DNA from 2 places in the Oceaniserpentilla sp. 4NH20-0058 genome. Region 2 is predicted to be linked to the other one. Evidence: riboswitches for the same ligand, from Rfam matches in the RefSeq annotation. Region 2 holds a riboswitch; the other holds the start of a gene.
What was found. A riboswitch is a leader RNA that binds a small molecule or an ion and turns the genes downstream of it on or off. The one in region 2 is predicted to bind cobalamin.
Positions count from the first base shown of each region.

Region 1 (8,376 bases), on a different contig from region 2:
CAATGAGCGACTTGCTAGCACAACCAATACTAAAATAGGTAAACCGATTAAACCTGTAAAAATAAAGAATCCTGTATAACCAATACTTTCAACAATACTACCTGAGTAGCCTGCCAAAGCTTTTGGAAGCAGTGTCATTAATGATGAAAAAATAGCATATTGCATCGCGGTAAATTGTATATTTACTAAACCGGATAAAAACGCTACAAACGCAGCTGTCGCTATACCAGCCACTAAATTGTCCGCTGCTACAACGGTATACATCACATATAAGTTATGACCGCTGTACAGTAACACGATGAATAACAAATTAGTGATCACTACTAATAAAGCACCTAAGAATAAAACACGCATAACGCCTAAACGCATTGCCAATACACCACCTAAAAACCCACCAACAATGGTCATCAACAAGCCAAACGTCTTAACTGCATTAGCAATTTCAATTTTGCTAAACCCTAAGTCTTGGTAAAAAATGTTACTCATGACACCAAGTACGATGTCGCTGATGCGATACAAGCCAATTAAAGCCAATAACAATAATGCGGATTTTAGGCCATAATCATCAAAAAACTGCTTAACCGGTGCAATATAGCTATCGCTAAGCATCTCTCGGTTAGCCACACCACTGACGATACAGGCACGTCCTAAAATAAAGACAACAAACAGAGCCACCCCTAAGCGTAATAGTTCAACAATAAAACTAGATAACACTTTGTTATGTAATGTTTCTGCAAGCATATGTTTTATTTGGGACGATAAATCACCACTTAGTACAAAAAAAACAATAAAACCTGCAACACACACTAAAAACGAAACCAGTAATCCTGAATATTGACGTGGTGTATGGGCAAATTTTGATTCTCGTTTAATGGGCTCGGAAATTAAAAATGTAGCCATCACTCCAATCAAACCAAATAAGGCCATGACTAAATAGGTGTAATACCAAGCGGTATAATCGTATTCCGATTTAGACGAACCAAAGTAACTGGCAAAATATAAAGCGCCTGCCCCAGCAACAATCATCCCAATACGGTAACCTGCAATATAGGCTGAACTCATTAAACCTTGCATATCTGCTGAGACCGCCTCTATACGATAAGCATCAATAGAAATATCTTGCGTAGCAGCGCTAAACCCAAGCAATACAGCACCAATGGCCATCCATGTAAGCTCTGTTTGATTGGACGGGTCTGCAGATGCCATTAAACAAATGGCACCGATAATGCCCGCCTGAGCCACCAGTAACCAAGAGCGTCTTAATCCTAGGGTTTTAGTTAAAACCGGAATAGGTAAACAATCGATTAATGGTGCCCAAACAAACTTAAAGCTGTAACCTAATGCAGCCCAACTAAAATAGGTAACGGCCGATTTTTCAATGCCAGCCTCGCCTAGCCATAAAGACAGTGAAGAAAATATCAGCAATAAAGGTAGGCCGGCAGAAAAACCCAACAACAGCATATAAAAGACTTGACGCTGAAACAGCGCCTTAAAACTTTCTTGCCAGCCGTGCTGGGCTTCTAAGGATTTAATATCCATTAATCTTTAAAATTCTTAAACTGAAGCGGCATAGTTATGGACTCATCACCCTTCCATAGGGCCATTACTTCTTGTAAATCGTCACGTTTTTTACCCGTCACGCGAATGGTTTCTCCTTGTATAGCCGCTTGCACTTTCAGCTTATTATCTTTAACCATTTTAACCATCTTCTTACCGAGGTCTTTATCAATACCTTGTTGTAAGGTGGCCGCCATTTTTACCAATTTACCGGCTCCCGTTAGTGCTCCGTACTCAAGACAACTTACTTTAATCTTACGCTTCAATAAGCAGCTTTCTAAAATGGGTTTCATTTGATCAATATGAAACTCTTCATTAGCAGTTAACGTAATAACACTCTCATTTAACTCAAACGAGGCATTCTTGCCTTTTAAGTCATAGCGGCGCTCAATTTCTCGATTTGCTTGATCAACCGCATTACTGGCTTCATGTTGTTCTATTTCGGATACCACATCAAAAGAAGGCATAACCCACTCCTAAAAGTTTTTAATTGTCGCTAATTCTAACGAGGTTAAGAAAAAATTCATGTGTTAATTTGGCAGTGGCTAAAAACAGCCAAAATACGAAGAAATTGGTAAATTCACTCAGTTGGGCTATTTTTTAATCATGGATAAAAAAATCAGCTTAGATCTTGCCAAGCAACATTACTACATTCATATCCCCAGTGCTCAAGGGCAAAAAATGTTTAGTAGTGTGTTTGCCTATGATGCCTTGCTAAGCTCACTGAATGCGTTAACAAATATCAGTGTATATGGTTATTGTTTACTCCCCAGCCATATTCACCTACTTGTGTATTCGGAAACCAAACCCAGTATTTGGCTTGAACCTTGGCTAATGGCATACAATCAGTGGCACCAAAATACCACACTTGAAACCGTATACTTGTTTAATGATGAACAAATACGCTCTGTTCTCATTCAACCAAAGTATCTATGTAAGACTCTTCGACACATCCATTACCTGCCTGTGCAAAACAAACGCTGCAGCGCGCCTGATCAATACTTATACAGCTCATACAAAAACTACATGAACGATCAATCTACTGGTGTGGATACCGACCCCATATTGTCTATGTTATCGCCACACTACGGTCAGCGAATTCGCCGCTTTAGTGATTACATGGCGGTTAATAATCAAAAGCCTAGTGAAACATTTAATGAAGGTAATCACCCCTTTTATCGGGCGTATGCTGACAACGCTTACCTGACACAGGTTCGAGCCAAATATCAAGAGACATTAGGTAGCGCATCCGAAGAGGAACACTTAAAAACTTGGCATGGGTGCTTACACAAGCTCATCGAAATTAATGGTTTAGATGAAGAAACTTGGCTAGGCAAACACAGGCATCATAGCCAGCCGGATGCGCATTTCATATTGGCTTGGCTATTTGTCACCGTTGCTAATGGGCCTACCTACATAGCAGCCAAACAACTAAGGACTGACGAAGCAACCTTAAAATTGAAGATAAATTCCATTCATTTGCACCACCCTGCTAAATATTTACGGTATATTGAACATTCTTGGAATCCAATTGCTGTTTAATTAGCCATGTCTAACGTTTATATCCTAGGTTCTGGTGCCATGGGCTGCCTGTGGGCCAGTTACTTAAGCCAATACCATAATGTTTCTTTCATTAAGCGTCGTGCTATTGGTGAACAATATGAGTTCACATATCAGCCTAATAATAAGCTTATACGTTGTATGTGCTATGATGCCAAAACATTATCTAGGCCAATTAACCGGTTAATTCTAGCAACTAAAGCCTATGATGCATTAGATGCACTTAAACCAATTACCCATTTATTAGCTGAACACACTGAAATTGTCTTACTGCAAAATGGATTAGGCTCGCAGCAAGAAATTGTGAAACACTTCCCTCACCTAACCATTTACGCTTGCAGCTCAACAGAAGGTGCTTACAAGCCCGACGAACACACTCTTGTTCATGCAGGGCATGGACTAAATAAAATAGGAGCGTTAACGCAATCAGCCAATTTTCAATCCTTACAATCATGGATACCTAATCAATTCATTTTGTGGCAAGACAGTATTGAAGCCATCTTATGGCAAAAGTTTATGATTAATTGCGCAATAAACCCTCTAACCGTGATATATCAGTGTGCCAATGGCCAGCTACTTAAAAACTCAGATTACCACCAACATTTAAAAAAAATATGTGTCGAAATAGACATCATTACCACAGCCAAAGGCTATCAACTCACTTCCGCTTACGAATTAGCACGCAAAGTTTGCGAAGTAACGGCTGAAAACTTCAGCTCAATGCTACAAGATGCACGCAACCACAGACACACCGAAATAGAGTACATGACAGGGTATCTACTTAAAGAAAGCGCGCGCTTGAAGCTGGAATGCCCTAATAACCAAACATTATACAGCGCCATACAGCAAGCCTGATATTGGCGGTACAATAAAACTCCTGTAGTCTGAACACATTCATCACCAATCAGAATCGAACTATGAGAGCATTTTTTCGACAACTTAAAGTCCGCCAAAAAGTCTTTGCTCTCATTGCACTTGCCATGATTGGTATCTCGATACTTAATGTGAGTAGTAACTTTTGGCTTGCCACGAAAAACCCTGTTCAACATCACTTATCTGTTTTAACTCCTCTACTGCACAACCATAAAAATCATCAACTAAGCAGTGAAAAGTGGCTACAGCACTTAAATGAACAACAAGACAGCTTCAAAGTATTACATCTGGCAGTTTATGACATAAATGGTGAATTATTAAACCAAACCAGCGATCAATTCCCGACAAATTTAAATCAAACCCACCTAGTTAATTTAGATAAAGATGCCATTGTCATTCCTGGGCCTAAATTCACCATCATGGCGAATGTAATGCCACAGGTAACCGAATTCTATTTATTAGAAATGCTTGTATTTAGCTTATTCATATTATTTTTTGGACTTTCACTTATCTATGTCATTTTATACTTTACCAATCGATTAATTACTCTCCCCATATACTCACTTATTAATACCACCAATGAAATTGCCATGGAGCAAAATTACAGCTTAAGAGCCCAACAATTTTATCCAGATGAAATCGGCTCCCTTGCCGAGAATTTAAATTATATGCTCAATCGAATTGAACAAGATGACTTAATGCTAAGGGAAGAAAAAGAAAAAGCTGATCAAGCCAGAAAACGTGCCCTAGAACTTTCAAAGAAAATGCACGATACCAATGCCCGATTAGGTTTTGAGGTGAAAGTGCGCTCACGAGTAGAGCATAAGTTAACGGATTTCCAACACTACTTAAACAATATTATAGATTCAATGCCTAGCGCTATTATTGCCATTGATCACGAATTAAAAGTCACTCAATGGAATAAAGGTGCATCGCAAATAACTCGCATCACCCGTGATGATGCGATTTATCAACCACTAGAAGAGTCATGTGGTTTTTTAATTACCCACTTACCAGAGATAACCAACTCACTAGAAAAGAAAACAATCAATAAAGTTGAACGCATCTCTTATACGATCAATCAACAAACAAGCTTCTTAGATTTAACTATTTACCCACTAGACGATACCACCCACTCAGGCGCTGTTATTCGTATTGATGATGTAACTCAGAGAACACAAATGGAAGACATGATGATTCAGTCTGAAAAAATGATGTCTCTAGGTGGTCTAGCCGCTGGCATGGCCCACGAAATTAACAATCCATTAGGAGCCATTGTTCAAACTGTGCAAAATATTCGCCGCCGTTTAAATCCTAGTGTAAATAAAAATATTGAAGAAGCACAAGCCATTGGCATTAACATGGATAACATATGTAAATATGTAGAAAGCCGTGGCATCATTTCATTTTTAGATAACATCGCACAAGCTGGCGAACGTGCCTCCACTATCGTCAACAACATGCTGCAATTTAGCCGCCAATCACCAAAGCGTATGCAGCCACAAAACTTACATCATATTATCGACCGTTCAATCAGTATTGCGCGCAATGAATATAGTTTAAGTAAAGGCTACGATTTCAAAACCATTGACCTAGTCAAAGACTTTGACCTAACCTTAGATGAAGTTCCCTGTATTCCATCTGAGATTGAACAAGTTATTCTTAACTTACTCAAAAATGCGGCTCAAGCTCTGCAAGAATTTAAAACATCAAAAGAGTTAGATCTAAACTGGTATAGCCAAATTCATATATCAACCAGAAAACAAAATAGCCACGCAGAACTTGTCATTGAAGATAATGGGCCGGGTATGGACGAAGATACTATTCGTCATATATTTGAACCCTTTTTCACCACAAAAGAAGTGGGTATGGGTACTGGATTGGGATTATCAGTTTCTTTCTTTATCATTACAGATCACCACCAAGGTCAAATGCGTGTGCAAAGCACCCCAGGCAGTGGCACTCGATTTATTATCACCCTTCCCTTACAAGATGAATCAAGCGCGAATTTAATTGAATAATACCAACTTGACCTTTAATTCATGCTTTCGTAGTATGCGCACAACTTTTAGGTGCTTTGATTGTCCTCTTAGATCAAAGTTAAACGGGAAACTGGTGTCCCTGTAGCCAATACAGACAGTCCAGTGCTGCCCCCGCAACGGTAAGCAACTTAAGTTTAGCAACCCGCCACTGAGCATTGCTTGGGAAGGCGCTAAACACAAACCTTGGTTTGAGTTGTAAGCCCGGATACCGGCCTAATATATCCATGAACTGTAGTTGCGGTGGGCGACTAAGTGACAGCACAATTTATTATATCTAATGCTGATGCTTATTCTTGCCTGACCTTGGTTGGTTAGTGTGAATTTATTTTTGTTTTTCATCGTTTGTATTTCAAGCGGGCTTTCAGTAAATGTTGTTGCTGATACCATTGAAAACGATGCAGCTTTAGACACCATTCAAGTTGAAGGTCAAACTGACCAAGGCTTTTCTGTTCATTCTATTATTGGCTCCCATCAGTCCATTGATGTTGAGGCTTCTAACCAAAACTTCAAAACCCTGCCCGACTTACTTGAACAACAAAGCGGTATTGAAATTCAATCCATTGGTGGCATTGGGCAATATGCAAGCCCTGTGATTAGAGGGTCTAGCGGTAAACAAGTTTTAGTATTCTGGGACGGATTATTGGTCAATGGGATTAGTGGCTCAAGCGCCGACATTGGTAGCCTAGGACTAAGCTATGCAAATTCCATAGATATATATCGCAGTTTGGCTCCAATAGAGCTATCCGCAAGCTCAGTGGGAGGGGTTATTCAAATTAAATCTCAGGATTTATCAAGCTCATATCAAGATAACAACGGAGCGTTTAGTCTCACAGCTGGAAGTTATGGCACCCGTAAAATATCAGTACGTCAAGCCTTAAACCTTGAATCGTCAAATTGGCTTCTGGCTGGGGAGCTGACGCAAGCCGACAATGATTTTAAGTATTTAGAAGAGAGACCAGTTAGCAATCCAAATAAACCAGCATATGAGTCACGACACAACAATGGCGCACAACAATCCAATGTTTTATTAAAAGGTCAGCATCAATTTCAGTCTCATGAATTTAATATTGCGATTCAATCAAATCAAAGTAATAGAGAAATCAGTGCGAAGATAAACACACCCACAACACAAACTGATATTGCATCGACATCTCATCATTTACAGACCAGTTGGAACATTCCTTGGAGCAATCAAATTCGCAGTGAAGTTATTACCAGTGCCCAACATCAAATTGAGTTATTTGATGATCGTTATTCCAGCGTGGGGTTAGGCAGTCAACTCAACGAGTATGAAAGCCAAGCGTATAAGCTTCAAACCAACCAATATTTCGATTTTGATTCTATCAATTCAGTCATTACTTTAAGAGTTCAGACAGATAAAACACAAGCAGATTACCAACTATTAACTGAAGATGAGGTTGCAGCACAATGTTTAGCAGGAAGAGGTTGTAAATCCCCTTATCGCCGCACACAAGCCGACTTAGGCTCTCGATTGTCATACCGCATCAATCAGTTTGAATATTCTTTGCAAGGCGCTTTGTTAGAAATACGGAATCAAAATTTAACCCCAAACGAAAATAGCACCACTATGCACCACAGTACGTGGTCCCTTGGTGTATCTCGATATTATTCTGATGGGGTGACTCTTTTTTATTCCATTTCAAATCAATTAAGAGTGCCTTCCACAACCGAATTATTTGGTGATAGAGGGCTTAGTAAAGGTAATGATGAATTAACACCTGAAAAGGCACTATCTCACGATATTGGTCTGCGTTTTCAAACCTCAAATGTAGAATATGCTAGCAGTCTTTACTTCAGGGATGTAGCAGATGCCATACATGCTGAAACAGACAGCTCTGGCGTTATCCGCTATGACAATTTAGGCAAAACTCAGCACCTTGGTTGGGAACATACTATGAGCTACCAACCTAAACGGGAGCTTTCACTAAATGCCAATGTCACGTTACAAAGCAACGAAATCATAAAAGACGATCGCTTTTCTATTTATGAAGGAAAGCAAGTGGCCGGCTATAGTCAAATTTATTCTTTCCTGCAAATGCAGTACTTCATGAATCATTGGGATATGAGTATTGCCCATACCTTTGAAGATGGCGGCTACTATCGAAATTCCAATACCCGTAAAAAAGACACCAAGGATCAATGGAATATATCCATCGGAAAAAATATTAATAATTGGCGTATTACTTTAGACCTAGTGGATATTACAAATAGCGCAGCAAGAGACTATATTGAATACCCAGAACCTGGCCGGCAAATTTATTTAAAAACTCAAACTAAATGGTAAACATAATGAAATACAATTATCTCCTAAAATCCTTAGGCC
Region 1 is NZ_BAABWE010000006.1:148,154-156,529, reverse strand. It holds gene ABWV45_RS09760 (AmpG family muropeptide MFS transporter) at 1-1,539, opposite strand, end outside; gene ABWV45_RS09755 (YajQ family cyclic di-GMP-binding protein) at 1,539-2,024, opposite strand; gene ABWV45_RS09750 (hypothetical protein) at 2,164-3,099, shown strand; gene ABWV45_RS09745 (ketopantoate reductase family protein) at 3,106-3,972, shown strand; gene ABWV45_RS09740 (ATP-binding protein) at 4,035-6,011, shown strand; cobalamin riboswitch at 6,044-6,263, shown strand; gene ABWV45_RS09735 (TonB-dependent receptor) at 6,349-8,337, shown strand; gene ABWV45_RS09730 (hypothetical protein) at 8,343-8,376, shown strand, end outside.
Region 1: it holds a riboswitch for cobalamin, as region 2 does, so the genes downstream of both, ABWV45_RS09735 (TonB-dependent receptor) here and cbiB (adenosylcobinamide-phosphate synthase CbiB) in region 2, are expected to answer to the same signal.

Region 2 (8,376 bases):
GACCAACACGGTACGGCTATCGTAACGGTTGCAGGTGCATTGAACGCTCTTGAAATTCAAGGCAAGAAAATCGAAGAAGTGAAAATGGCTGTACTAGGTGCTGGTGCTGCTGCGATTTCTTGTTCTAAGCTACTTATCCTTGCGGGTATGAAGCCAGAAAACATCTTCATGTGCGACCGTAATGGTGTTATCCATTCTGGCCGTGATGATCTTAACCAGTATAAAGCCATGTTTGCAGTAGATACTGACAAGCGTACTTTTGACGATGCACTTGAAGGTGCTGACATCTTCTTAGGTCTATCTGGTCCTGATATGGTAACTGGCGAGCAAATCAAAGCCATGGCACCAAATCCAATTATCTTCGCATGTGCTAACCCAGTTCCAGAAATCATGCCTGAAGTGGTAGCTGAAGCACGTCCTGATGCCATCATGGCGACTGGTCGTTCTGACTACCCTAACCAGGTGAACAATGTTCTTGGTTTCCCATTCATCTTCCGTGGTGCATTAGATGTTCGTGCAACGGCTATCAACGAAGAGATGAAACTAGCAGCAGCGAAAGCCCTTGCTAACCTAGCCAAAGAGCCAGTTACACAAGAAGTACTAGATGCTTATGGTGTGGATTCTATGGAATTCGGTAAAGAGTACATCATTCCTAAAGCGACGGATTCTCGTCTATTAGGTATTGTATCTACTGCGGTAGCACAAGCAGCTATCGACACAGGTGCGGCTGAAGGCCCTCTACCTGCTAACTATCCATTGAAGTCTATTGCTGACATCTAATTGGTAAGCATCTAGCTACGTTGCAAATGCTGCGTTAAAAAAATCCCGTCAATCCTCATGTATGATTTATACACTGCGGTTGCCGGGATTTTTTATGCCTTGCCTTTGCGGCCTCGCTGACGCTGCTGGAAAAAATTGAATTTAGTTTGTCTCTACATATAAGTGTTCTTCCCAGCTATTTTTTTGCCTAGCCTAAGCGTCGCCACTGACGCTTCTGTTGAATCAGAATTTTCTAAATCCCGTCAATCCTCATGTATGAATAATACACTGCGGACTGTCGGGATTTTTTATGCCTTGCTATTGCGGCTTTGCTGATGCTTTCAAAAACAATAGTAAATAGATTTAAACGCTTGATGAAAGCGTGAAGAAAAATTTAGCTGCGCCTCCCGTCTCTCGTCTCTCGTCTCGATTTGACCCTTCTTTTAAAACCACGTATAACAACGCCACTTGTTATTCGGCGTTTAACCGCCATCAGGGAATACGGTGAGCCACACTGTTAATCGTCAGGCAATTCCGTAACTGTACCCGCAACTGTAAAAGCCAAGCTATTATGAGGCTTAAGTCAGATACCTGAAAATAACATTGCATCACTGGGCGGGAGTACCCAGCATTGATCTTCTATTCTTTATGGCATTCGCCATGAAATGATTTGATCTGTGATTTATTCCCCGTATTTTTATGGAGCAACAAGATCAATGAATCTTTACATGCAGTTTTATGTTATTTGAATCCGCCATCATAGTTGTCTTGGCCCTAGGTTTAGATGCACTCTTTGGCGAGTTAAAGCGTTGCCATCCTTTAGTGTTATTTGGTCAATACGCTGATTGGTGTAAGGCGTGGTTTTATCCTAAGCAAACAATATCGCACCTTGGGGCTATTTTTTTGGGAATACTGTGTTGGTGTGTTGCTGTCATGATTCCGCTTGGAGTATTGATGTGGCTGTATTCTGTTCTACCAAATACAGGCCAATTAATATTTGAGATTTTTATTTTGTATTTAGCCATAGGTGCGCGCAGTTTGGCTGAGCATGGGCAGGCGGTGGCAAAGCCATTAATTCAAAACAATATATTGGATGCACGTGAGCAATTAAAAATGATTGTAAGCCGTGATACTCAACATTTAAACGAATCACAAATCAGTACCGCTACCGTGGAAACCATAACGGAAAATACCCATGACGGGGTGATAGGCCCTATATTTTGGTTTTTAATATTCGGTGTTGCTGGTGTTTTGGTTTTTCGTTTAGCTAATACGTTAGATGCCATGTGGGGCTATAAAAATATTCGTTATGAGTATTTTGGTAAATTCAGTGCGAGGGTAGATGATGTGCTCGGTTGGCCTAGTGCGCGGCTGACTGTACTGTTGTTTATGATAGCGGCCTTTTTAAAAGGTAAAAGGCATGGATATTGGCGTGTTGTGAAATGGGGTCGTAGTTGGTACAGCCCAAATGCGGGTCCAGTAATGGCAGCAGGCGCGTTTGCTTTAGGGGTGAGCTTGGGTGGCTCGGCCATGTATCAGGGTGTGCTAAAATCAAGACCAATATTAGGTGAGGGTGTGGCTGCACAAGGTCGCCATATTCAACAGGCCATTGGCTTAATGTACCTGAGTATAATGATGTTAGTGGTTATTTTATTTTTCATAGGCGCAATACAATGGCTTTACTGAGTGCGCAAAATCTTTGTTGGCAAGTGGCCAATAAACCTATCGTGAATGATGTGAGTTTTGACGTTCATCAGGGCCAATTTGTCGGTTTAATAGGGCCAAATGGTGCAGGTAAATCGAGCTTGATGCGCTGTTTGTATCGGGTTAATACCCCCACATCTGGCCAAGTGTCATTTGCAGGCAAAGATGTATGGCAGTTGTCAGCAAAACAAAATGCAAAAAATATGTCGGTGATTTTGCAAGAGCATAGTGATCACTTAGGGTTAACGGTTCGAGATGTGGTGTCTCAAGGTTTAACGCCACACAAATCTTTATTTGAATGGGATAACTCGCAAGACGGGTTATTGATTAATCAAGTAATGTCACAAGTTGATGTATTGGGTTTAAGTCAGTCGCCTTTTCAAACGTTATCCGGCGGTGAAAAACAGCGCGTAATGCTGGCTCGTGCGCTTATTCAAAATACTGAATTATTGATCATGGATGAGCCCACTAATCATCTTGATGTGCACTATCAGGCAGATATGATGAATCAGGTGAAGCAAATAAATAAAACAGTGTTCGCTTCGTTTCACGATTTAAATTTAGCGGCGGCATTTTGTGATTATCTATTAGTGTTAGATAAAGGCTGTCTAGTGGCCAGCGGGTCGCCACAAGATGTATTAACCCAAGACTTAATTCAATCTGTGTTTCGCACTTCGGTGAGTGTGGATGTGCACCCAACACATGGTCATCCTCGAATAACGTATCATTATCATGACTAAACTTATTTTATATTGCAGTGGTGCCATTGTTTTGTGGATCGTGATGGCGATTCTAGCCGTGAGCTTTGGTGCCGCTAATATTTCCAGTGGTGATGTGCTCTGTGTATTGTGGAACGTAATAGGGGGTGATACTGAAGTCTCTGATATTAAACAGCGTATTATTCTTGAGCTGCGCTTTCCTCGGTTAATTTTGGCATTTTTGACAGGTGCGGGTTTGTCTTTAGCGGGGGCCGTGTTACAGACCGTGACGCGTAACCCATTAGCGGACCCTTATTTGTTTGGTATTGCCTCTGGTGCATCATTTGGTGCGGTACTGGTGATTGCCTCAATCACAGGTGCCGGCATATCTGGATTTGCTATCAGTCAAATGAGTATTACCACGGGTGCGTTTATTGGTGCGGCGTTTTCTGTGTTTATTGTTTTAAGTTTGGCAGGACGGGGAATTCAAATTGAACGCATGTTATTAGCGGGTGTAGCGGTGTCGTTTATGTTTAGTGCCGGTACCAGTTTGGTGTTATATGCATCTGACCCTGAAGCCGCAGCTTCGTTATTATTTTGGACGTTAGGCAGTTTTACTCGCGCCAATTGGGACACTTTATTGGTTCCAAGCTTGGTCATTACTAGTTGTTTGATTTTGTTTTTAGGTTATGCCCGTTCACTTAAAGCGGTATTAGCTGGGGATGAAACAGCCAAAACATTGGGTGTAAATGTCACCCGATTACGCATGGCCATGTTATTACTTGGCTCACTGATCACAGCCACCTTAGTAGCGAATACAGGGGGCATTGGTTTTGTTGGACTGATGATTCCACATATCGTGCGCCGCTTAATGCCATCGCAACAGCAGTATTTCTTTTTAGGATGTACCTTTTTTGGTGGCGTATTCATGGTATGGGTGGATGTATTAGCCCGCTCATTAGTGGCGAACAATGAATTACCCATAGGTGTTATAACCGCAGCGATTGGTAGTGTGTTCTTTTTATTGGTACTGCGTAAACGCTCTTGGATTGATTCATGAATACAAGTTGTTTGCCGCCTGAACATCACCCTCAACACGGGGGGAGTCTGACCTATTATGCAAAACATTATGGCATTGAGCAGTCTAACTGGTTGGATTTAAGCACAGGTATTAACCCAAATGGATACACGCACTTTCAAATTCATAATGCGCTTTACCAGCAATTACCGGATGAGCAAGATGGCTTAACTGAAGTTGCAGCAGCTTACTATAAGTGTTCGTCATTGCTCATGGTGCCCGGCTCTAGTTGGGCGATTCAAACACTTCCCTTAATATTAAATAAAAAAAATGATCGCGCACTTAAAGTTCTATTACCCAAGATGGGGTATCAAGAGCATGCTCGAGCATGGCGGCAACATGGTGCGCACCTTCAATTTTATGATGACACACCATCACAAGCATTATTAGTTAACTGTGATATATGTGTACTGATTAATCCCAATAACCCTACTGGGCAATTAACTAAAAAAACACAAGTCATAGAAATGGCAGAAACACTGAATAACCACAATGGTTATCTTATTGTGGATGAAGCGTTCATGGATATGCATCCACATGAAAGTGTTTTGCCGGATTTAGCAAACAATATAATTGTATTGCGTTCGTTAGGTAAGTTTTTTGGTTTGGCTGGTATAAGAGTTGGCAGTGTGTTTGCTCATGCACGATTGCTTTGTGAACTTAATGAGCACTTGCCATGTTGGGCAGTGAGTCATGTCGCACGACATATAACCAAATGCGCATTACAAGATACTGCGTGGATTGAACAATCCAGATTAGCCATAAATTCCTCAGTATTGAAACTTCAGCGTTTTATCCAACAAAAATTAAAATCTGAAATTGAAGATAAAACCGTAATTATATTAAGCAGTGATTTATTTATTACATTAATATTTTCTGAATCAAGCCATGCTAAAAACAGTCATCATATTCTTTGTCAGCAGGGCATCTATACCCGCTTATTGGATGACAGAGCTGGCATTCGCCTTGGTTTACCGGTAAATAGTTACGCAAATTGGCAAAAAATAGATCAAGGCTTGAGTGCAGTCGCTAATAATATGAAACAAGGAATATTTCACAATGCAATTTAAAAAAATGGCTTTGGTCATAACTATAATATGGCTAATGCTAAATAGTGTAAAAAGTGTGGCGCAAGAGGAGAATTCTATTCAGCGTATTATTGCATTAGCACCTCATGCGGTTGAGTTAGTGTTTATGCTAGGAGCCGGAGATAGAATTGTTGCCACCACTGAATACGCTGATTATCCAGAAGCAGCCAAAAATATTCCACGCATTGGAGGCTACAGTGGCATTCAAATTGAGCGAGTACTGGAATTAAAACCAGACTTAATTATTGCTTGGCAAGGTGGGAATAAAGCACAAGATATTAAAAAAATGCAAGATTTAGGTTTGCCCGTTTATTTGAGTATCACCAAAAAACTGGATGATATTCCCAAAGAAATGCTTTCCCTTGGCGAAAAACTGGGTTTAAAAAAAATAGCTCAAGTAAATGCTAGTGAGTTTAATCAACGTCTAGCTAAAATCCGCTTAAATAATGCAAAAAAATCTAAAGTATCGGTGTTTTATCAGTTATGGAGTGAGCCATTAAGAGCCATGGCAGCAGGTTCTTGGATTAATGAAATGGTTGAGGGTTGTGCAGGGGTGAATATCTTTAATGACAATGCATTGGATTACCCGCAAGTGAGCATTGAAAATGTGCTGTTAGCCAAGCCTGATGTGATTGTTATTCCATCGCAACATGGCAGCAAGATAGAAGCAGGTGATAAATGGGCATCATGGCCTGAAATACCAGCGGTTAAAAACAAACAAATATATTTTATCAACGGTGATTTATTGCATCGTTTTTCGGGGCGAATATTACAAGGTATGCAAAATCTGTGTGATAAGTTTGATATTGCGCGTACCTATCAATTATAAAATCTGGAGTACTGAGTATGACAACTCAAGACGAAAAACATAAACAAAAAATGAAAAAGCAAAAAGAGAAGGTAGACGCCAATATTGCCAAAGCCGACATTGAGCGTGGCGTAGTGATTGTGCTTACGGGTAACGGTAAAGGCAAAAGCAGCTCAGGTTTTGGCATGGTACTTCGTGCATTGGGTTATGATCATAAAGTGGGCGTCGTTCAATTTATTAAAGGGGCACAGCTAAGCGGTGAGGAAATTTTCTTAAAAGAAAAAGCGTCATTGCTGCCAAATTTTGAACCTGAAGATTTTTACCAAATGGGCACAGGTTTCACTTGGAATACTCAAGATCGCTCAGGTGATATTAAAGCCGCCGAAGATACATGGGCCGTGGCTGAAAAAATGCTACAGGACGACAAATATAATTTGGTGTTACTGGATGAACTCACCTACATGATTGCCTATAAATATTTAGATGAAGAGCGCATCTTAAATGCCATTAAAAACCGCCCAGTGGAGCAAAGTGTGATTGTCACAGGCCGTGGTGGCGGTTCGGCGTTGCAAGAATTGGCGGATACGGTTTCAGAAGTGAAAGACGTTAAACATGCGTATAAATCGGGAATCAAAGCTCGTATTGGAGTCGATTTCTAGCTAGTTGCGTTGGAAATACTGCGTTAAAAGAAAAATTCAGAAAGTCATTTATAAAACATAAACTCCTTTTCTGAATTTTTCTTTTGCCTTGTCTTTTCTGCCTCACTGACGCTAGAAAATATTTAGAATCGCATTTTTTCATAGCTTTTTCGATATCGACTAAATAGTGTAATCTAAAATGGCATATCAGTGGGAGGGCTCTTGCGCGCGATTTAATATTCAAAAACTTATCGCGCTTATACCACAAAGGACACGTTGACCACCCTCTCACAACTGTTTGGCACGAGCGTAACCCATCATGTAATTGATGGGTTACAATTTCGCTGCGCTCAATCTAACCCATGCTACAAATGAAAGGCATAACAAACCGCAGGTGTTGTCACATGTGTTTTTTGTTTCATAAGCATGTGCCACTTGTTGGGCATAAGCGAACTGTGTGTAATGCCAAATTCTCTGCCCCACATGATGAATCCAGTTCTAGGCTATGTTGGTTTGATACATGGGTGTGATAACCCGTAGCACTAACAGTAAAGCTATATTCAATCTGAATTGCATTTACTGAAAAGTAAGACTGGTAGTTATAGGTTAAATTATTTTCTGTTTCGTTTTGGTTTACTTGCGTATATGGTGCATTAATCATTTCTTGCGTGCTAACCATTCCTTCTCCAGTGGCTGTGTATTCGACAACGGCATTGGAGATTTCTGCATTAGTTGATGAATCGAAGACCTCTACTACTAACTTAGGACTAGAGTAACCGGCACATGTGTTTATTCCCTCTTTGCCGGAAGGATCGTTGTCTGATCCGCAACCTGTTAAAACGTAAAGACAGGTAAGTAATGCAAGTTTTTTCATTGTGACGTTCCTTATCAATGTTCAAATTATTGTATATGCCTGAATTAAACATGTGAATAATTCATAAGTATTATCTTGAAATCGTAAAAAACCGCAGGCCTTTCGGCATGCGGTTTTTATTTTAGCGAAACAAGAAACGGAGACTTTAGAGCATCTCCCATCCAACGTTTCCCGTATCAGAAAAGAATACGTGCGCGAATAGTACCTTCTACTTCTAACACTTTTTCAAGGGCCAGTTCACCGGCGGAAGCGTCTACATCTACAACCACATAACCGATGTCGGCTGTTGTTTGTAAGAACTGACCAAGAATGTTGATGTTGTTCTCAGCAAAGATGGTGTTAATTTTGTTTAACACACCCGGTACGTTTTCGTGGATGTGAAGAATACGGTGGAAGTTACCATGCTGTGGAAGTGAAACTTGCGGGAAGTTCACCGCAGATAAAGTAGCACCAGTATCAGAATAGGTGGCCAGTTTCTCGCCCACTTCTTTACCAATGTTGGCTTGGGCTTCTTGAGTTGAACCACCGATATGGGGAGTTAGAATCACGTTATCTAAGCCACGTAACTCAGACATGAATTCGTCGTCGTTACCTTTTGGCTCTTTCGGGAATACATCAACGGCAGCGCCACCAATGTGGCCGCTTTTAAGGGCGTCAGCCAGTGCTGGAATATCCACAACCGTGCCACGTGCAGCATTGATGAATAGACCGCCTTTTTTCATTTTGGCG
Region 2 is NZ_BAABWE010000011.1:123,164-131,539, reverse strand. It holds gene ABWV45_RS14345 (malic enzyme-like NAD(P)-binding protein) at 1-780, shown strand, start outside; cobalamin riboswitch at 1,216-1,372, shown strand; gene cbiB (adenosylcobinamide-phosphate synthase CbiB) at 1,498-2,445, shown strand; gene ABWV45_RS14335 (ABC transporter ATP-binding protein) at 2,433-3,203, shown strand; gene ABWV45_RS14330 (FecCD family ABC transporter permease) at 3,196-4,221, shown strand; gene ABWV45_RS14325 (threonine-phosphate decarboxylase) at 4,218-5,309, shown strand; gene ABWV45_RS14320 (cobalamin-binding protein) at 5,299-6,156, shown strand; gene cobO (cob(I)yrinic acid a,c-diamide adenosyltransferase) at 6,174-6,794, shown strand; gene ABWV45_RS14310 (hypothetical protein) at 7,192-7,647, opposite strand; gene serA (phosphoglycerate dehydrogenase) at 7,824-8,376, opposite strand, start outside.